DNA from 3 places in the Erwinia sp. INIA01 genome. Region 3 is predicted to be linked to each of the others. Evidence: predicted binding sites of a transcription regulator. Region 3 holds the regulator's gene; each other region holds the start of a gene.
What was found. The regulator Fur, encoded in region 3, represses iron uptake genes when iron is present. The targets are predictions, from matches to a motif close to ATAATAATGAGAACNACTATCAA.
Positions count from the first base shown of each region.

Region 1: OMR58_RS11805 (TonB-dependent siderophore receptor) is a predicted target of Fur. The motif match lies at 3,557-3,579, and genes of this name have one in related genera.
Region 2: ftnA (non-heme ferritin) is a predicted target of Fur. The motif match lies at 1,896-1,918, and genes of this name have one in related genera.

Region 1 is NZ_JAPDNC010000005.1:397,507-404,402, forward strand. Features, by position in the region: gene OMR58_RS11790 (ABC transporter ATP-binding protein/permease) at 1-967, opposite strand, end outside; gene OMR58_RS11795 (ABC transporter permease) at 960-1,931, opposite strand; gene OMR58_RS11800 (ABC transporter substrate-binding protein) at 1,928-3,472, opposite strand; gene OMR58_RS11805 (TonB-dependent siderophore receptor) at 3,627-5,807, shown strand; partial or broken gene OMR58_RS11810 ((2,3-dihydroxybenzoyl)adenylate synthase) at 5,942-6,896, shown strand, end outside.
Region 2 is NZ_JAPDNC010000002.1:513,080-519,975, reverse strand. Features, by position in the region: gene OMR58_RS04260 (TonB-dependent siderophore receptor) at 1-48, shown strand, start outside; gene OMR58_RS04255 (GMC family oxidoreductase) at 154-1,776, shown strand; gene ftnA (non-heme ferritin) at 2,106-2,618, shown strand; gene OMR58_RS04245 (hypothetical protein) at 2,692-2,958, opposite strand; gene OMR58_RS04240 (ABC transporter substrate-binding protein) at 3,212-4,339, opposite strand; gene OMR58_RS04235 (GNAT family N-acetyltransferase) at 4,455-4,955, opposite strand; gene OMR58_RS04230 (acid phosphatase) at 5,109-6,374, opposite strand; gene OMR58_RS04225 (ABC transporter permease) at 6,517-6,896, opposite strand, start outside.
Region 3 is NZ_JAPDNC010000012.1:32,693-39,588, reverse strand. Features, by position in the region: gene OMR58_RS19935 (beta-N-acetylhexosaminidase) at 1-776, shown strand, start outside; gene OMR58_RS19930 (LysR family transcriptional regulator) at 784-1,680, opposite strand; gene OMR58_RS19925 (MFS transporter) at 1,773-3,122, shown strand; gene OMR58_RS19920 (hypothetical protein) at 3,119-3,508, shown strand; gene mtr (tryptophan permease) at 3,625-4,872, shown strand; gene fur (ferric iron uptake transcriptional regulator) at 4,929-5,372, opposite strand; gene fldA (flavodoxin FldA) at 5,767-6,297, opposite strand; gene ybfE (LexA regulated protein) at 6,443-6,724, opposite strand; gene ybfF (esterase) at 6,871-6,896, opposite strand, start outside.

The DNA.
Region 1 (6,896 bases), on a different contig from region 3:
AAGTGCTTTTACCACTGCCTGAAGTACCGACCAGCGCCGCAATTTCACCCCTTTTTATCTGCAGCGAAACGGTGTTGATCAACGTCTGTTCAGGAAGTTCAACGCTAAGCTGTTGAATATTTAGCCTACTATCGGCAATGCTTTGTGCGTGCGAAAACGAGGCCACCGGAGGCGCATATCTTCTACGCGCAGAAACAAACAATCCATCCAGACTCAGGTTCAGAGGAATAAGCAGCAACAGGATGGCAAAGATCGGCGCGAGGGTTGCCCAGGGTTGAAACGATAACCCCTGACGGTTCTCCATGATCATCAGCCCCCAGTCAGCCAAGGGTTGTTGCGCCGCCAGCCCAAGAAAACTGGCGGTGGCCAAAATAAAAATGGCTGCCAGCAGGCGAAGGCCAATATCTGCACTGAGCAGGGGTAACAGGTTAGGCATGATCTCCCGACAGAGAATCGCTGCCAGTGATTCTCCCCGACAGCGCGCCATGTCGACGTAATCTTGCTGTAATTGTTGCAACGTCGCGGCACGAACCAGACGGAAAATATCGGGCACCATCACCAATATCGCCGCAACCACTGCGGCCGTATAACCGCGCCCGCTAACGGTAACCACCAGTGTCAGTAACAGCAGCCCCGGAATACTGAGCAGGATGTCAGCCAGCACCAACAACATCCGTTCAATCCAGCGTCCTTTCAGCGCAGCAAGCATCCCCATCAGTCCGCCAATCAGCCAGGCCAGTAATACGCTCAGGCAGGCCAGCAATAAGAGTAGTTGACCACCGCTGAGCAGGCGGCTGAAGACGTCTGCGCCGAGATAATCTGTCCCCATCCACGCCGCTGAATTTGGCGCAGCAAAGGGCATATCACGTATCTCATCGATCGCATAAGGTGCCAGCCAGGGGCCGATAAGACCGATGAATGCCATCAGGCTGAAGAAGACGAATCCTGCATATGGCCGTTTACTCATCGCGCCCTCCCCGGAACGCAGCAGGGTTAAGCAGCGCGGTCAAACTATCCGCGAGGAGATTCAGTAGCACCGTCAGTGTACACATCACCATCGAGATGCCCATCACCACCGGCGTATCGCGCGATAGCGTGGCATTAAGAAGTGCCGCTGCCAGGCCTGGCCAGCCAAACAGTGTTTCTGCAACCAGTGCGCCAGCAAACAGATAAGTGATGTAACGTGCCAGGACCGGTAAACAGTGGCCTAATGCTTCGGGCAGGATCCAGTGCAATACCACGCGGTATTCCGCTATTCCATTCAACCGGGCGCATTCACAGGCTGGAGACTGAGAAGCACGCATAACACCAAGGCGGACCAGTTTGATGTTCTGCGCTAACGCGACACTGAGCAGTGTCATTATTGGCAAAATAAACAGTGGCCACTGCGACCACAACGACTGGCCCGGTGAGAGAAGCGAAAGCGCAGGCAACCAGTGAAGCGTTAACGAAAACACCATCACCAACAGTGTGCCCGTCACAAATTCCGGTAACGCCGCGAATCCCAGGGAAAGAAGACTGATGCCCCTGTCGATGACACTGCCTGGATGCAGCCCACAATAGATGCCTAAGCCCAGGGCGATCACCACCAGCAACACGCTGGCGCTGGCCCCTAATGCCAGTGAGCCCCCCCCACGCTCGCGAATGAGCGTACTTACGGATCGCCCGTTTAAGTAGCTGGTCCCCCAGTCACCGTGCATGACACCCCTGGCCCACTGCAGATAGCGTGCAGCTAAAGGCTGATCAAGACCCAGCTGCGCGCGTAACGCCGTCACCTGCTCGCGACTCCCCGTCCCTGCCAGACGCTGGCTGGCGGCATCACCTTTAACCAGCGACATGGCACAAAAGATCATCACCGAAAGAAGCCACAAGGTGAAAACCGCCTGCGATGCACGCCATAGCAGGTGTTTAATTAAAACCTGACACTTCATGCTGAACGCAGCCAGGCATCACGCAGCAGCGGATAGTCAAAGAAGCCAGCCGCTTTGACGCCAAACACACCTGGTGCAGAAGCGGCAATAGACGGAATTCGCGCAAAGATCGCGTCACCGCCCTGCTGCCACAGGTAGTACTGAACATCAGCAACACGCTGGCGCAACGCATCACCGCGTGCTGCCTGCATCGCATTCATCAGATCGTCAAGTTGCGGCGTAGCCGGGCCGGTGAATGACCAGGGAGCCGCATGGCCATAATAGAATGGCAACGCAACGGGCAGCGGCATCGGGCGATAAAGATTGGTTTGTAATGGTGTATTCAGCAGCAGATTAAAATCGCTGTAGTAATCGGCAGCGGGAACGCGGTCCAGTTGCAGATCAAATCCCGTCCCTTTTACCTGTCGTAGCAGTAATGTAGCGCTTTCGGCCGTACCGTATTCGTAGTCGCTGGTGCGTATCTTTGCGGCAACAGAGGCTATGCCTGCCTTCTGCAACAGCGCACGGGCACGTTCAGGATCGTAATGGCGGGTCGGCAATTCCCCATTGAACCACGGTTGCCCCGCGCCCAGGGCATCATTCGCGACTTCGCCTAATCCCATGGTCACTGCGCGTACCATCGTTTCCCGGTCAATCGCATATTTCAGCGCTTCGACAACCGCGGCGTGATTAAAGGGTGCCTTACTGAGATTCATACTAAATGCCAGATTGCTCATCTCCGATTTCGGAGAGTGCCACAGTTTCACTGCCGGATTAGCTTGCTCTGATCGCGCGGTGAGTAGCGCCATCCCCCCCACATAATCAAACTGCCCCGCTTTCAAACCGTTGAGGCGTGCAGTGGTGTCACCGACGCTGTAGAGGTGAATCTCATCCAGCCACGGACCACCGTTTGCCGCATCCCAATAGTCTGAACGCGCCTGCAGCACACTTTTATCCTGTGACCAGGATTTGAGTGTGTAAGGTCCACTCCCCACTGCCGCAGTAAAGTCCTGCGTATTTTCTGGAAAAATAAAGATTGACTGCGCCAGTAATAAATCAAATGAACCCACCGGTTTGTGCAACTGCAATGTCAGTGTGCGATCATCCTCAAGACGTGATGCCGTCAGATCGAGCGGCTTCAGCCAGCCACTTTGGCTACCCGGCTGGCTCATCCAGGTACGCAGGCTGAACATCACATCTTTGCTGGTGAGTTGACGACCATCACTGAATGTGACGCCCTGCCGAAGTTTTACGGTCCAGCGTGTCGCATCGTGATTAGGATCTGCAGATTCCATCAGGCGCCATACGATACGTTGATTGTCTACTTCCGCTAATGAATCCCACACTAAGCGTGCGCGTACATAGTCGATATTACTGTTGGTGGATCGCAACACGTCGGTTGAATCACTGCTGGAACCTGCGAACGCGGCACGCAGTATTCCACCTCTCCGCGGCTTGGGTTCATCTGCCCATGCCAGCGGTAAAAACCCATTGCTGAGCGCGATACCCGCGCCAATACCCATTGTTTTTATCAGTGTTCTTCTGGTTAAACTCTGGTTCATATCCCCGCCTCTCCCTTAACGAAATCATTAAATTTCCGCTTCATTAATGACCATATCATATGTTATATCATTACACAGCTATCAACGCTATTGATAATCATTCTCAAGATAAACATTAAGAAAACCTTTTATTATTTTCAGGCAGAGGATTGTTATGGAACGCACCGCTTCGTATTTGGCAGGAAAAAAAATCACACAACGCGCAGTAACGGGCCTTTCACTTTCATTACTCACCCTCGCGCTGCAAAGTGCCTGGGCGCAGCAAAATAATTCGACCATAACAGTGATAGCACAGGATGAGGTGTCACACGGAAGCAGGCTTTCGGCAAAGGAAAGCAGCAGCGCAACTAAAACCACGACACCGCTGGTGGAAACACCGCAATCAGTGTCAGTGATCACCCGTCAGCAGATGAATGACCAAAACTCACGCAGCCTGAACGAAGCACTGCGCTACACGCCAGGCGTGGCGGCCGAGCAATGGGGCGGCGTAACCGCATTTGATCAGTTCACTATTCGTGGGTTTAATTACAGCGACACTGGCTATTCTGATGTGTTTCAGGATGGTTTACGCAATACCAATGGCCTGCTGTTTGGTGTGCAGCAGGTCGACCCTTTCCTTCTGGAACAGATCGATGTCTTACGCGGACCCGCTTCCGTGCTGTATGGGTTATCAAATCCCGGCGGTGTCATTGCACTCACCAGCAAATTGCCGACGCGTGAAACGATTCGTCATGTAGAAGTTGAAGGTGGTACGAAGAATTACGGACGGGTCGGCTTTGACTTTGGTGGGGCAGTGAATGACAGCGGAAGCGTACTCTATCGCTTCGTCGCCACCGGCCATCTCGCCGACGGCATGCAGCAGGGCACGAAACTCAAAGGCTATGCGCTGGCCCCCTCCATCACCTTTAATCCTGATGACAACAACAGTCTGACGCTTTACTCACGCTTTCAGTACGACCCGGATTTGGGGGTGATCACTTCTTTGCCTGCCTATGGCACGGTGTTCAGCAACCCAAATGGCAAACTGCCGCGGGATGCTTACCCGGGTGAGCCAAACCACAACACCTTTAGTCGTAAACAATCAACCGTGGGCTACAACTACACCCATAATTTCAGCGAAGACTGGTCCACGGTCTTAAAAGGTCGCTATTTCGGCGAAACGTCCAATTATGATGCAGTGATCATGTCAGGTCTGAACGACGATATGCGCACCATTAGCCGCAACACCGCAGTCTCTGACGAGCATTACAACACACTCAATTTTGATAATCAGATCCACGGTTTTTTCGATACGGGTGCATTGAGTCATGAGTTACTGACGGGTGTGGGCGTTGACCATATGCGCGGCCATACTTACTACGGTAGTGGCAGCGTGTCATCTCTTGATATTTATCATCCTGACTATGGTGTCGCCGAATTTGGCCCAACCGCGCTATGGCAGGATAGCCGCGTTTCATCCACGCAAACGGGCGTCTATCTGCAGGACCAGATTGCCTGGCAGCAGTGGCGTACCACAGTGGGTATCCGCCACGACTGGAGCAAAATCATCAATGAAGATTTTCTCTACGGCCAGAATTACGAGCAACACGATCAGGCCACCACGGGACGTGTTGGCCTGAATTATCTGTTTAACAATGGCATCTCGCCTTATTTCACCTGGGCGCAATCTTTCCAGCCGGTTGCCGGTCTTTCTCGCGATCAACAACCCTTTAAACCCAGTCGCGGCGAACTCTATGAGTTTGGTGTGAAGTATCAGCCACCGGGTACCACGACCCTGCTTTCTGCCGCTGTGTACAACCTTACACAGGACAAGAGCCTGAGCACTGATCCGGCGAATTCCGCTTTCCAGACTCAGGGCGGAAAAATTCGTGCACGCGGGCTTGAGCTGGAGGCGCGGGGCGCCTTAACCGAACAGTTAAGTGTGATCGGTAGCTACACACTGCAGCAGGTGAAGTACACCCAGGACACTCAAGGCCGCGAAGGCAAAACCCCACTGCGCGTACCACGGACATTTGGTGCGCTATGGCTGGACTGGCAGGCGCCAGCAGGCACAGAGGTTGAGGGATTAGGCGTTGCTGTGGGGGGGCGTTTCAGCGGCGGCACCAAGGGCGGCACCATGAACGATCAGTTTAACACCGGGGGTTATGGCCTGATGGATGCTTCAATCCGCTATGAACTCGGCAAGCTCGATCCTTCGTTACGCGGTGGCAAAGTGCAACTGACGGCACAAAACCTGCTGGACCGCAAAGTTGTCGCAGGCTGCTATTCCACCAACACCGGCTGTTTCTGGGGAGCAGGCCGTCAGGTGATAGCCAAATTTAGCTGGGACTTTTGATGTGATTGCCGGCCAGTGGTCGGCAATCCTTTTCGGCAAGGAGAAAGATCATGAAAGAACGTCAACGTTACAGCGCCTGGAGTGACAGTGAACGTGAACACTATCGACAAAATGGCTATTGGGTCGATCAGCCACTGGGTGAACAGTTACGCCAGTGGGCAATTCGGCAACCCACCAGCATCGCACTGGTGGCAGGAAAGCAGCATCTGAGTTACGCCGGGCTGGATAATCTGGCCGACAGACTTGCTGCGGGATTAGCCGCGCGTGGGATTCGCTCTCAAGATAATGTGTTGCTGCAGTTGCCAAACTGTATTGGCCTCGTGGCAACACTGTTCGCTCTGTTCCGTCTCGGCGCACGCCCGATTCTTGCCATGCCTGGCCAGAAAGCGGCAGACATTGATGCCTTGAGCCAACTGGCAGAACCCAAAGCCTGGTTTTATCCTCATCACTACCTTGGGCATGACTATCAAACATTGGCATCGGATATGGCGGTTAAACATCCCGGTATGCAACGCTGGCAGGTGAAAATCCATGACGATGCAGACTCAGTGATGACAGCGTTTCAGTCCGAGCCCCAGCCTTTGCCTGCACCGCATGCTGAGGATATTGCCCTCCTCCTTCTTTCTGGTGGCAGCACCGGTACGCCCAAATTGATACCACGCACGCACGCCGATTACTTTTACAACGCACGTCGCATGGCGGAGATCTGCCAGCTTTCCAGCCAAAGTGTGTATCTGGCAACATTGGCTGTGGCACACAACTTCACCCTCTCCTGCCCGGGAGTGCTGGGCACTCTATTATCAGGCGGCAAAGTGGTACTGGCACAAACCTCAGGCTGTGATGAAGTGTTCCCTCTTATTGAGCAGGAGAAAGTCACTTTCACTGCACTGGTACCACCGCTTGTCACCCTGTGGCTGGAGTGTCGGGCATGGGATGAAAGCGACCTCTCCAGTTTGCAATTTATTCAGGTAGGGGGAGCACGGCTGGACAGTCAACTGGCAGCAAAAGTCAAACCCGCCTTTGACTGTCAGCTCCAGCAAGTTTTCGGTATGGCTGAGGGACTGATTTGTTGCACACGGCTTGATGATA
Region 2 (6,896 bases), on a different contig from region 3:
ATTGGCGATCCGCGCGAAGTGCAGTTCACGGTAAAAATGGATTTCTGATCCGCACGTTTAAATTAGCCATTCACCCCGAGTGAAACGTAGTTTAACTCCTGAAGTACATCGGATGTTTTGACGACGCAAATCGTCGCTTTCAGGAGATAAACTATGGCAGAGCAGCAATTTGACTACATTATCATCGGTGGCGGTTCCGCAGGATGCGTGATCGCCTCACGATTGATTGAGGCCCAGGCAGGCAGCGTCCTGCTGCTGGAAGCGGGCGGCCGTGATAACAGCCTGTTCCACAAAATGCCCGCCGGATTGGTAAAACTCTCCCCTAAAACCCGCTGGCCCTACCGTACGCTTCCCCAACAGCATGTTAATAAACGCGTGATGCAGGTCGCTCAAGGCCGCGTATTAGGCGGCGGCAGCTCCGTTAACGGTATGATCTATCTACGCGGCCAGCCGCAGGATTATGACGACTGGGCGGAGGAATATGGCTGCCGTGGCTGGAGCTTTAACGATCTGCTCCCCTTCTTTAGAAAAGCAGAAAACAATGAGTGCCTGAGCGGAACCTATCACGCTCAGCGGGGGCCGCTAAGCGTCAGTGAAAACCAGTTCCGCCATCCGCTGACGGATGCTTTTGTCCGTGCCGGACAGGAACAGGGCCTGCCCTACGTGAACGACTTCAACGATGGCGCGCCCGCAGGCGTTGGCCTGTGGCAGACCACCACTCACCATGGGGAACGCGCCAGTACATCGCGCGCTTATCTCGATCGAGTAAAAAACAATCCGCAATTGACCACGATTACCGATGCTGAAGTACAGCATCTTATTCTGGAAGGCAGCCACGCAAGCGGAGTGGTTTACCATACGCACGGTAAACAGCAATGCCTGGCCTATGCCCGCCGGGAGGTGATCCTCAGTGCCGGAGCCTTCGGCAGCGCAAAAATACTTATGCTGTCCGGCATTGGGCCGCAAAAACATCTCGATAGCGTGGGCATTGTTACCTGTGCCGATCTGCCAGTCGGTAAGTATTATCAGGACCATCTGCATATGTCGCTGAACGCGACCGTCACCACCGGTAACAGTATGTGGGGCGAGGATAAAGGTCTGCGGGCGGTAAGAAACTTCGCACAGTGGCAGTTCTTCCGCGGCGGCCTGCTTACCAGCAACATCCTGGAGGGCGGCGCGCTGATAGACACCACCGGCAGCGGTCGCTCAGATGTACAGGTGCACTTCCTGCCGGTTCTGGATAACTTTGAAAACGGACCGGGGGCAAACCCCGCCGGTAGCGAACACGGCATTACGTTGAAGGTCGGCTATTTACCAAGTAAATCGCGCGGAGAGGTCCGGCTGAGCAGCAGTAACCCGAGCGATGAACTGGCTATTGATGCCGGTTATCTTAGCGATCCGGCGGATCTGGCAGGGCAGATTCGGGCCGTTCAGACAGGGCTTCGCCTGCTGCGCAGCCCTTCACTGCAATCGATTGTCGGGCATATTTTACATCTGAACGAGGTGGAAGAAGACGACATCAACGCCATCACCAATTTCATCCTCGACGACATTAAAACCGTCTATCATCCGATTGGCACCTGCCGAATGGGCCCGTATCCGGCGACTTCGGTGGTGGATTTAAAGCTGCGCGTTCACGGCATCAGCGGGCTGCGCGTTGCGGATTGCAGCATATTCCCGCAGATCCCCAGCGGCAATACCAATGCGCCGACCATTATGATCGCAGAACGCGCTGCCGATCTGATCCTTAAGGATATTTCTAACACCGTCTCTTAGCGGCGATAATACCTGGCTTCTGCCCTGTGGCAGAAGCTTCTTATTCAACTAGAATTAATCCATGCACAGAATACTCTTAAAGATATTAATTCTCATTTCGCTACCAACAAGTTATGTAATTATTAATAAGAATGGTTATCAAACTTATTTAAAAAACTAAACGAATTATATTTAAAGAGAAAATAAATACACCAAAAATCATTGAGTTAGATCACCTAAAATAAATTTAGCATTTGCTATAATAAACGGTTTTTATTTTCTATGGATGGGTGCATAATGCGCAGAAATCACCTGTCATCCGCAGTTAATAATAATTTTAAGGAGTCACCATGCTGACCAATGAAATGACCGCCAAGCTGAACGATCAGCTGAATCTGGAATTCTACTCTGCCAACCTGTACCTGCAGATGAGCGCCTGGGCCAACGATAAGGGTTTTGACGGTGCCGCCGCATTCCTGCGTGAGCACTCTGTAGAAGAGATGCAGCACATGCAGCGCCTGTTTAACTACCTGAGCGATACTGGCGCGATGCCGGTGCTGGGCACCATTGATGCACCACCGGTAACCTTTAACTCACTGAATGAAGTGCTGGAGCAGGCTTATCAGCACGAGCAGCTGATCACCGCGAAGATCAATGAACTGGCCCACGCGGCGATCACCACCCAGGATTATTCAACCTTTAACTTCCTCCAGTGGTATGTTGCCGAGCAGCACGAAGAAGAGAAGCTGTTCAAATCCGTGCTGGACAAACTGGCTCTGGTTGGCAACAGCGGCCAGGCACTGTTCTTCCTCGACAAAGATTTGAAAAAGATGGGCGAGCCGGGCGCACACTCTGCCGACTGATTGACTGCATTAAGCGGATAAAGCGCATCCGCGAACAGACTCACAGGCCACTCTCATTGAGAGTGGCTTTTTTTTATTCTGGATAATCGCTTTCAACTGACGAAGAAGCAGGAGGGGCGTCACTGACCAGGCTTTTCAAATATACCGCTATCGCTTTCAGATCCGCCTTGCCGGGGTGCTGGCTGGTCTGCGGAACGGGAACGGGCTCGCTGGGATCGCCGCAGACCATACGGCCATCGTCATGCAGCAGCTCTTCCTCCTGCGAATCGCTTCCCGCATGCAGAGTGGCCGATACTATGATGAACAGAGCTGATAACCATCGCCGGATAAAGATTTTCATGGCTCACTCCCTGTTAAACCTGTCCATATTGCCTGAAACGACACCGTTCTCCTGCCGGGTATCGTAAGCAGCAGGGAGAGAACAGTGACATCGTCCTGGAGATAAAATAGGGGAGAAAAAGGTGGCAGTTCAGTGCGAAGTGTTAATGGATATGAGCGGAATAACGATAATAAAGAATTTCCCTGCCAAAATATTGATTTATAAGATATTGAACAAAAGGTGCGAAAAGCACCCTTTGTTTAGTGGCCGCTAATTAGTGGCTGGCAGGTAACGTCACCCAATAGCCCGGTTTGTAAGCTACCGGCAGGAAACGCTGATGGAATTCACGGAAGGTGGCATCCGGATCGATATCTTTGAACAGCTCAGGGTGCAGCCATTTCGCAATCGCCTGGATCGCCACAAACTGGTAAGGGCTGTCGTAGAACTGGTGCCAGATCGCGTGCGCATTGCCGTTGGTGGCGACCGGCAGAGTATGGAATGCCGGACGCGCCATCAGCGCCGTTAAGCGTTTCGTTGCTTCCGCGATATCCGCCCCCGGACCTACGCCCACCCAGCCACCGGCGGTGTTGTAGTTCTTCCAGTTAGCACCGGTCACAATCACCACATCAGGGCGCGCGGCGATAATCTGCTCTGGGTTCAGGGTGCCGAAGGTGCCGGGGATCAGCCCTTTAGCAATATTAATGCCGCCAGCCACTTCAACCATGCGGCCAAAGTTCTCATCGCCAAACGACATGCAGCACTCTTCGGTGTAACCACCGGCGCGATCCAATATCACCTTCGGACGCTTGCCGGTGAAGTTTTTCAGGCGGTCGGTCACGATATCAATCTGCTGCTGGCGGAAGGCGACGATCTCTTCAGCACGCTCGGGTTTACCCACCAGCTGGCCCATAATGCGAATGCTTTTTTCGGCATTCTCAAACGGTTTTTCGCGGAAGTCGATAAACACCACCGGGATGCCCAGCTTGTCGAGTTTTTCGGTCAGCTTCGACTCGTCGGTTGCCGCTTTCGATTCCAGGTTCATCAGCACCAGATCGGGCTTCAGGGTCAGCGCCTGCTCAACGTTAAACGTTCCGTCCTTTGCCCCACCAAAGGTCGGCAGCTTTTTAATCTGCGGGTATTTCTCTGCATAGATCTGGTAGCTGTCGAAATCCGCCTTCGGCAAATCGTCACGCCATCCCACTACGCGCTGAAAAGGTGCCTCGGTATCGAAGGCCGCCAGCAGATAGATCTGCCGTCCTTCCCCCAGGATCACCCTCTTCACTTCCGATTTAATTTCAACCTTACGACCGCTGACATCTTCCACTACAAATGGCGCAGCCCACAGGCTGGCAGAGGCGATCAGCCCGGCCAGCAGGATGCCCGTTTTACCCCAAATCTTCATAGCAAACCCCACAAGGACAATGATAATAATTCTCAGTTCAAATCTTGCAGGGGCATGCTACGTGTCGGTGAAAGTTAAAACAAGATGTGTCAAAAAATTTCAATTCATGACGACATTAAAAGGTATAGCGATAGAATTTAGTGTCCACCTTCATCACCGGGAAGGAAGCGGGCAACTCGGGAACGGTGATTTCCGTAAAGCCGTTTTTCTCATAGAAGCGATGCGCGGCAAGGAACAGCGCGGTGGTGCCGAGGAAGATATCGCTTAAGCCCTGCTCGCGGCCATAGGCCAGCAATACATTCAGCAGCGCCAGCCCTGTACCGTAAGCCTTACCGCGGTATTCGGCCGCCACAAACATTTTGCGCAGCGCCGCCTGGCGATTGCCAATATCCTTCAGCGCAATACAGCCAACCACGCGATCGTCCACCAGCGCCAGCCAGAACTGACCGTGCCCCTGCTGATAGAAGTTTTCGATATCGTTAAGATCGGGCTGCTGCTCTGCGGTGATGGGGATGCTGAACTCGTTAGTCTGAATCGGCAGGATTAAATCGATAACTGCTGCCTGGTGTTTTGCGCTGTAGGGTTCGATACGGAGGGTTGTGCCGGATTCGCTCATTGATGTTGTACTCTCTCTGGCGGCCACAGACCGCATTAGGGTTAGTCAATGCAGACGACAACAACAAGTTGCCGTCTGCTTTCTCAGCCCATTCAGACTACATCATTAGCATGATAAAACATCAGGTTAATTCGTATCCGGCGCTCGGCAGGCTTACCGCCCGGCCGCCTTCACCGCGTCATGCAGATTCAGGCGCTGCCAGAAGCTCTGCGACGCATCGCCGGAGAGCGGATAACCGTCCGCCAGCGCGGTGCGTACCATCAGCTGGCGGCGCTGGGCGGCGCTAAGGTTCGGCAGCGGCGCTTCCAGCAGAACTTCAGCCCCTTCAGGAACAACGAGCGGCGAGGCCTTCACCTTCGCGGCAGGCAGGTTGTAGGTCATGGTAAAGCGATAGAAGGTCTGCATCGCTTTGGCGGCATACGGATCATCCTGTGCTGGCACCTTCGCGCACTCGCGCAGCGACGTACCGCACTCTTTCTCCAGCGCGCTGCGCAGCTGCTGCTTCGCGGCATCGAACAGTTCACGATAGTGCGGATCGTTGAGGTAGTGCGCCACGTTGCGCTCTGCCACCATTCTTGAACCCATCACATCCAGCGGATAGTGAACGCCCAGTACAATGCGCGAATAACCGTAGCGCGCACCGCGATCGATCAGCGGCACATAGCGCTCCGGCAGCATCTGTGCCATTAACAGCGCATCGGTGTAGCCGGTGTTGGTGTGGCCGCTGGGGAACGACCCGCCGTCGGCGGTGTAAGGATGGTTATCTTTCGCTACCGCGCTGTCCGGCACCAGATGAATGGTATTGCCGGGGATCAGGAACGGGCGCTTATAGTCAAAGTGCTTCTTCGCTTCGCTGGTACTGACTTCACTGGCCTTCAGCAGCGCCGCCGCCTTGCCCAGTTCGCCTTTATCATAAGCGCGGATAAACGCCTCACCCAGCTTTGGCCCCAGTGCATCGGCGAGGAAATAGAGGTAGTTCTGCCCTTCGGCATCCACCAGCGCCTGGCGGCGTGCGCCGTCGGTGGCGTTCAGGTTGATGTTTTCTACCGTTGCCAGATTCTGCGCCAGCGTCGCTTCCGGCAGCTTGCCGAAGGCGCTCAGCAGTTCAATCCCCGCCTGCTGATTGGCCTTTTTGCCGAAATCATAGCCGCTGGCCTGTAGCCAGGCTTTATCTACCTGCTTACCGCCCTGCTTTGCCGTTTCCAGCTGGCTGCGCGCCAGCGTGCTGCTGTCACCCTTGATGCTGTTAATCAGCGCGGTCTGCACCGAGCCTTCCAGGGCGACTACAGCCGGGCTGTTGCTGGCCGGAGTTGTGGTGTTGGCGATGGCCGCAATCTGCGGCAGCTCTGCGGTGGTTTTAGCCTGTGCCAGCGGCCCAATCAGTAGCGAAGCGGCAAGAAGCGTAAGACGAAAGCGCATAAATCATCCTCATTATCATCAATAAGTTAACCCTGTCGCCCGCAGACTAGACCCGCTATATGGCACTTTTATGGCAAAACATATTCCGATACAGATTCCCGCATCATGTCATAAATCTTGTCAAAAACCGGCCGCGTTAGCTTTAAACCTGCCACGGCAGGACGCCCTTGTGCCTGCGCGCGCACCAGGAGGCCAGCAGCATCAGCCCCACCACCACCAGGATCATCAGGCAACCCACCGCCGCCGCCAGCGTCGACGATCCGCCCTCATCCAGGAAGACGATGGTCGGCCCCAGCGTCTGGGTAGAAGAGGTTACCAGCAGGATCGAAACCTGGATTTCGTTCAGCGCGGTAAGAAACACCAGAATTGCCCCGGCAATCGCCGACGGTGCCACCAGCGGCAGCAGAATGTCGCGCATGCGCCGCAGGAAGCCCGCACCGGCAAGCTGTGCCGCCTCATCCAGCGAGCGCTCCACGCGGGCAAAGCCCGCCAGCGTCGGGCGCAGCACCAGCGCAAGGAAGT
Region 3 (6,896 bases):
CTCAGCACGTGCGGGTGAACTTCTGGGATACGCTGTTCTGGGGCGGAGCTTCCAGCGTCAACGACTGGGCCAATAAGGGATATCAGGTGGTAATTTCCAACCCGGACTATGTCTACCTCGACTTCCCTGCAGAGGTTAACCCGCTGGAGCGCGGTTACTACTGGGGCACTCGCTATAACGATGAACGTAAGGTCTTTAGCTTCGCGCCGGATAACCTGCCGCAGAATGCTGAAACCTCGGTTGACCGCGACGGCAATACCTTTGATACCAAATCGGAACAGCCGTGGCCGGGTGCTTACGGTCTGTCGGCGCAGCTGTGGAGCGAAACGGTTCGTACCGACGGTCAGGTTGAATCGATGATTTTTCCAAGGGTGTTGGCGGTAGCCGAACGCAGCTGGCACCGCGCCGCGTGGGAGCAGGATTACCAGCAGGGCAGGGAGTATCAGGGGGGAAAAACGCATCACGTTGACCAGCAGGCTCTGCATCGCGACTGGCAGCGTTTTGCTAACCTGCTGGGGCAGCGCGAACTGTCCAGGCTCGACAAAGCCGGTATTGCCTGGCGCCTGCCACAGCCGGGTGCGGTAATTGTCGATAGCTATCTGCAGGCAAATACCGCGCTACCGGGGGTTTTGGTGGAATATTCCATCGATGAGGGGCGCAGCTGGCAGCGCTACAGCGACAGCCATCGCCCGCTAGTTAACGGGGAAGTCTGGGTGCGCACCAGTAGCACTGACGGCAAGCGCTTCAGCCGTACAGAACACGTTATGCCTCTGTAGGTCTGATCTAACCCGGCGACATCGACAGTTTCTGAGAAAGAAAATCGATAAACAGCCGGGTTTTTCGCTGCATTTCCCCCTGCCCGGAAAATACGGCACTGACCGGTTGATCCGGCAGCTGCCACGCCTTAAACAGATGCTGTAGCCTGCCTGCGGCAATATCTTCGCGTACCAGCCATTCCGGCAGCACCGCGACGCCCATCCCGGCCAGTACCATCTGGCGGACGATTTGCGCGGAGTTGGCGGTATAAGCAGCATCGGACTTCAGCTCGGACAGACAATTATCCGCTCCACGAAACGTCCAGCGGCCGGGATGAGTCAGGTTGCTGTTGTGTATCCAGGGCAGGGCGGAAACCTCCTGCAGATCCTGCGGGTGAAAGCGGTTTACCAGAGCAGGTGAAGCCACCAGTAAAATGGCATAGTCTGCCAGCCTGCGGCTTTTTAGCGATGAGTCGCGCAGTGCACCCAGTCTTATCGCCACATCCAGTTTATTACTGACCAAATCATCCAGTGAGGCACCCACGCTGTAGTTCAGTTTCAGCAACGGGTGGCGCTGGCAAAACTCGCTGACCAGCGGCATCAGGAACTGCTGGCCATACTCCCACGTGGAGGTGATGCGCAGTTCCCCTGAAAGGGAGTGATGCTCTGTGGCGACTCGCGATACCGCACGGTCGATATCAGCGAAAATCAGCTTAAAATCCTGATAAAACTGCTGTCCGTGGCCGGTGAGGGCGAGGCTACGGGTATTGCGTACCAGCAGTGTGACGCCAAGCAACTGTTCCAGGCTTTTGATATGCAGGCTGACCATCGCGCGGCTCAAGCCGAGATTACTGGCGGCTCGGGTAAAGCTGCCGCTGTCGACAATGGCAAAAAAGGTGTGGATCTTATCGAGATGGGCATGCATGGGATTATTCAGTTTAATCAAACAATCATTTAAATTTATGCGCCTTTATTTGTCAGGTCAACCACCGCTATGCTGCGCGTGGAGGTATGACAATGCACTATGGTTATCGGGTTGCAGCGATCTTTCTGCTCGGCTTTTTCATTGATTGTATTAATATTTTTATGTCAGCCATTGCGCTACCGTCGATTGCGGCGCAGATGTCCGTGGCGACGGAATCCATCAGTTGGGTGGCTAATAGTTATATTCTGGGGCTGACGCTGATCGTGCCGTTGAGCGGCTGGCTGGCTTCACGCTTTGGCACCCGGCAGACCATCGTCGCCTCAATGCTGATTTTCAGCATCGCTGCGCTGGGCTGTGCGCAGGCCGACTCTTTTAGCACGCTGGTTGCATGGCGTTTTATCCAGGGCGCGGGTGGAGGGTTGCTGATACCGGTAGGGCAGGCGCTAACCTTTAATTTGTTTCAGGGGCGGCAGCGCGCCGCTATATCGACGTTGATCATGTGCGTAGCGCTGATTGCCCCGGCGCTGTCCCCTCTGCTGGGGGGCATGTTGGTGGATGTGCTTTCCTGGCGCTGGATCTTCTATAGCAATATTCCTTTCAGCCTGCTTGCGGCACTGCTGGCGGCGATATGGATTCGCCCACAGGCAATTGAGCGCACACGTGCAGATATCACCGGAATCATTCTGATCTGCGGCACTTTGGGTACGCTGTTGAGAAGCCTGTCGCTGTTTAGCGAGCAGCACGCTGTACCGCAGGCTGCATTATGGCTGGGCGTTTCTTTACTGCTGGGGTGGGGCTATCTACGGCACTACCGCCGCCAGCCGAAGGCCATTCTCGATCTCAGTCTGCTGCGCAATCCTCAATTGAATCTGTCCATCGCCGTTTACTATGCCGTTCCGGGCGTGTTTACCGGGGTTAACCTGCTTAACATTTTCTACCTGCAGCAGGTTTTGCATTTCAGTGCCGGGCATACCGGTAGCTTTATGCTGCTTTACGGCGTCGGCGCGCTGGCGGCGATGCTGGTGGCCGGGCGGATTTATTATCGCGCAGGCGCACATCGCTTATTCACCTGCGGCATGTTGCTGCATAGCGGCGGCATTGTGCTGCTGTCCTTAGTCAGTGATACAAGTAGCAGTGGGATCCTGTGTGCGGCCTATCTGCTGATGGGGATTGGCGGCGGGATTGCCGCAAACTGCGCGCAGACCACGGCGTTAATTGAACTGAACGAGCAGCAAATGAGTGGGGGAAGTACGCTGTGGAATATTAACCGGCAGCTGACGTTCAGCCTCGGCACCGCGTTGTTTACGCTACTGCTGGCGGTGCTGAGCCGTTATTTTCCTGGTGAACTGGCGTGGCATCTGGCATTTATTATTGCAGCCGTGAGCGGTTTACTGCCGCTGTGGCTAATTTATCAACGACGTTTTCATAAGGAAATCCAATGATCGATCTTACTAACAAGGCATCACAGAGCGTCATTGTTCTGCATCAGCTGATTGAGGCTGTCTTTCACGGCGACGGCAGCAAGACTGCTGAGCTGCTCACGCATTTTGCTGAAGATTTTGTGATGGTCACCCCGACCGGTAAAAGCCTGGCACTGGCAGACGTTGAGGACTTATTCAACCGCTTAACCGGCGCGCGTCAGGGGATGACGATAAGCATTGAGCAGTTCAACGTTATTTCGCAGCGGGGGGATGAGGTGGTCATCCAGTATCACGAACTGCAACAGCAGCAGAATAATCATTCGCATCGTATTTCGCTGGCGGTCATTAACTGCGCAACCCAGCCGCCGAGCTGGCGTTATCTGCAGGAAACCATGGTAGCAAACTGATTATTGTACTAGTTCGCGGGTGCGGCCTGGTGTAGAATATGCGGCGTTAATGCCGTGCATCCAGTGAATAATTCCGGTGATGGCGGTAAGTTTCCGTTTTTTGCTAAGGATTAGTCATGGATTTACCGGTTTCCCCCGCCCGCCTGCCTTCTACACTCTGGGGAACGCTAATTATTAGCGGCACGATTATCGGTGCCGGGATGTTCTCGTTACCGGTGGTGATGTCCGGTGCATGGTTTCTCTGGTCGTCAGCATTACTGATTATCACCTGGTTCTGCATGTTGCTTTCCGGGTTGCTGTTTTTGGAGGCCAGTCTGCATTATCCGGCCGGTTCCAGCTTCGACACGATCACTCGCGATTTGTTGGGACGGGGCTGGAATCTGATTAACGGTCTGTCCGTCGCCTTTGTTCTGGGGATACTGACCTATGCCTATATCTCCGCCAGTGGAGCGATTATCCAGCATACGCTGAGCCAGCTATCATTGCCGGTTTCTGCCCGCAGCGCTGGGTTCGCTTTTACGCTACTGGTAGCGCTGTTTATCTGGCTGGGTACGGCAATGGTCAGTCGTATGACGCTGATTTTTCTCGGCGCGAAAGTGATTACGTTTTTGATTATCTTTGGCGGACTGCTGTGGCATATCGAACCGGTGAAACTGCTGGACAGTCATGGGGAGGAAAGCCACTACCTGCGCTATCTGTGGATGGTGATCCCATTTTGCCTCGCTTCATTTGGCTATCACGGTAATATCGCCGGGCTGGTCAGCTACTATCAAAAGAACGGCAGCCGGGTTTGTCGCTGTCTGGTGTTTGGCACACTGCTGGCACTGGTGATCTACTTTATCTGGATTATTGGCACGATGGGCAATATCCCGCGCCACGAATTCAAAGCGATTGCAGCACAGGGCGGAAATATCGACGTGCTGGTCGCCGCACTGTCGGGTGTGCTGCACAGCCCCTATCTGAATCTGCTGCTGGATATCTTCTCGAACTTTGCCGTCGCCTGTTCATTCCTCGGTGTCAGTCTGGGGTTCTTCGACTATCTTGCCGATCTGTTTAAGTTTGATCGTTCAGCCTTCGGTCGGTTAAAAACGACGGTGGTCACCTTTATTCTTCCGCTGACGGCGGCGATGATCTGGCCAAACGGCTTTCTTGTGGCGATTGGTTATGCCGGGCTGGCGGCTACGCTGTGGGCGGTGATCACTCCGGCAATGCTGGCGAGAAAGGCCCGACAACGTTTCACCAACGCTGCCTGGCAGGTGAGAGGAGGGACGGCACCGATCGTTCTGGTGCTGATCTTCGGCGCGGTGAATGCGCTGGTTTCCATACTTTCGTACTGGAACGTCCTGCCGGTCTATGCCGGATAACGCGCAAAAAAAACCGGTGGGCATAGCCACCGGTTTCATACTGATTTCAGAACGGATTACTCGTCGTGCAGCGTATCGTCTTCGCGGCAGTCGCCCTTAGAGCAATGGCCATAGAGATACAGGCTGTGATTGCTCAGCTTGATTCCGTGGCGAGTCGCGATTTCACGCTGACGTGCTTCGATATACTCGTCGCGGAATTCAATAACTTTACCGCAGTCCAGGCAGATCAGATGATCGTGGTGGTGCTGCTGAGTCAGTTCGAAAACGGATTTACCGCCTTCAAAGTTATGACGGGTAACGATCCCTGCGTCATCAAACTGGTTAAGCACGCGGTAGACCGTGGCTAAACCGATTTCTTCGCCCATATCAATCAGGCGCTTATACAAGTCTTCCGCACTGACGTGATGGCCTTCTGGTTCCTGAAGCACTTCCAGAATTTTCAGTCGTGGAAGCGTGACTTTCAGGCCGGCCTTCTTTAATGCGGTATTGTTGTCAGTCATGCGGATATTGTCCTGTTACTTTGCTAGTCACTTAGTGGCTGAAAAGCCCTGAACATCGGTTGACGCTAGAGTTGGATGCGTCACAGTATAGAACTCATACATCGAAATGAAAACAACAAGGAATGCCTGATACCACTATTGGATGTAAGGATTAATGTCATTACGTCCAGTGAGGCCTGCGTCCAAATCTTACAAAGTTAACATTTCGCTCTATCTCACTCCGCCGCACGGCGATCGCAAAAGATCGTTTAGAGAGGCTGAAGGATGAGAAAGCGGGTAACCGATAGGGTTATTGTACATTTTTACAGGTGGAAGTTACAAATACGTATCTATTACTTCTATAGGAAAAATCACTGGCCTGATGTGAGATGTCTCTCACATCAGGCCGTTTAGCTTAGGCTTCGATGATTTCTTTCAACTGAAGTTCATCAAAAATTTGCTTAACCCACTTATCAACGCGCTCGTTGGTCAGTTCTGGCTGACGATCTTCGTCAATCGCCAGACCCAGGAAGTGGTTGTCATCCGCCAGGCCTTTAGAAGCTTCGAAATTGTAGCCTTCGGTCGGCCACTGGCCCACCAGGATCGCACCGTTTGGTTCAATGATGTCGCGGATAGTGCCCATCGCATCGCAGAAGTATTCTGAGTAGTCTTCCTGATCGCCACAGCCGAACAGGGCTACCAGCTTACCGTTGAAGTCGATCTCTTCCAGCGTAGGGAAAAAGTCATCCCAGTCACACTGGGCTTCACCGTAATACCAGGTGGGAATGCCCAGCAGCAGAATGTCGAAGGCTTCAAGGTCTTCTTTGCTGCTTTTGGCAATATCACGAACTTCTGCAACGTCTTTACCCAGCTGTTTCTGGATCATCTTTGCAATGTTTTCCGTATTGCCTGTATCGCTGCCAAAGAAAATGCCTACGATTGCCATGAGTTTAATAACCTCTTGAATCTTAATGATATGGTGGCTGCCAAAATTTTTGCAGATAGCCGTAATAATAGCAGACCGCCGTCAATGGATAAATGAGTAATCCTGCGGCATTTGTCGCTTTGTGCGTTGATAGCACGCGGTGTATTCAGGACTGAAGGTGTTTTAACTGGTTTAGCAACATCTCTTCAATCAGTTCACTGCGGCTCATATTGCGCGCTTCGGCCAGTTGGTTAAGTGCGTCAACGGCTTCACTGTTCATTTTCAGCTCGACACGCTTAAGCCCGCGAACTTTATCGCGTTTAAGCTGATTACGTTTATTGATGCGCAGCTGCTCATCACGCGTCAGCGGATTAGTTTTCGGTCGTCCCGGGCGACGTTCATCTGCGAACAGATCGATCGTTGTGCGGTCCGTGTTCTCTTTTGCCATAGATTAGTGATACTGAAAGGCTGGATTTCTGATGTGTCAGGCCGTTATCCGCCGTAAAAATCACCAGCGGAAAAATGTCAGCGCGCATCATACCCCAGTGAAAGTGATGACGACAATGTTTTAACAACATAGGGAAATAATTGTTTTTACAGCACAAAAAATCGACGAATTG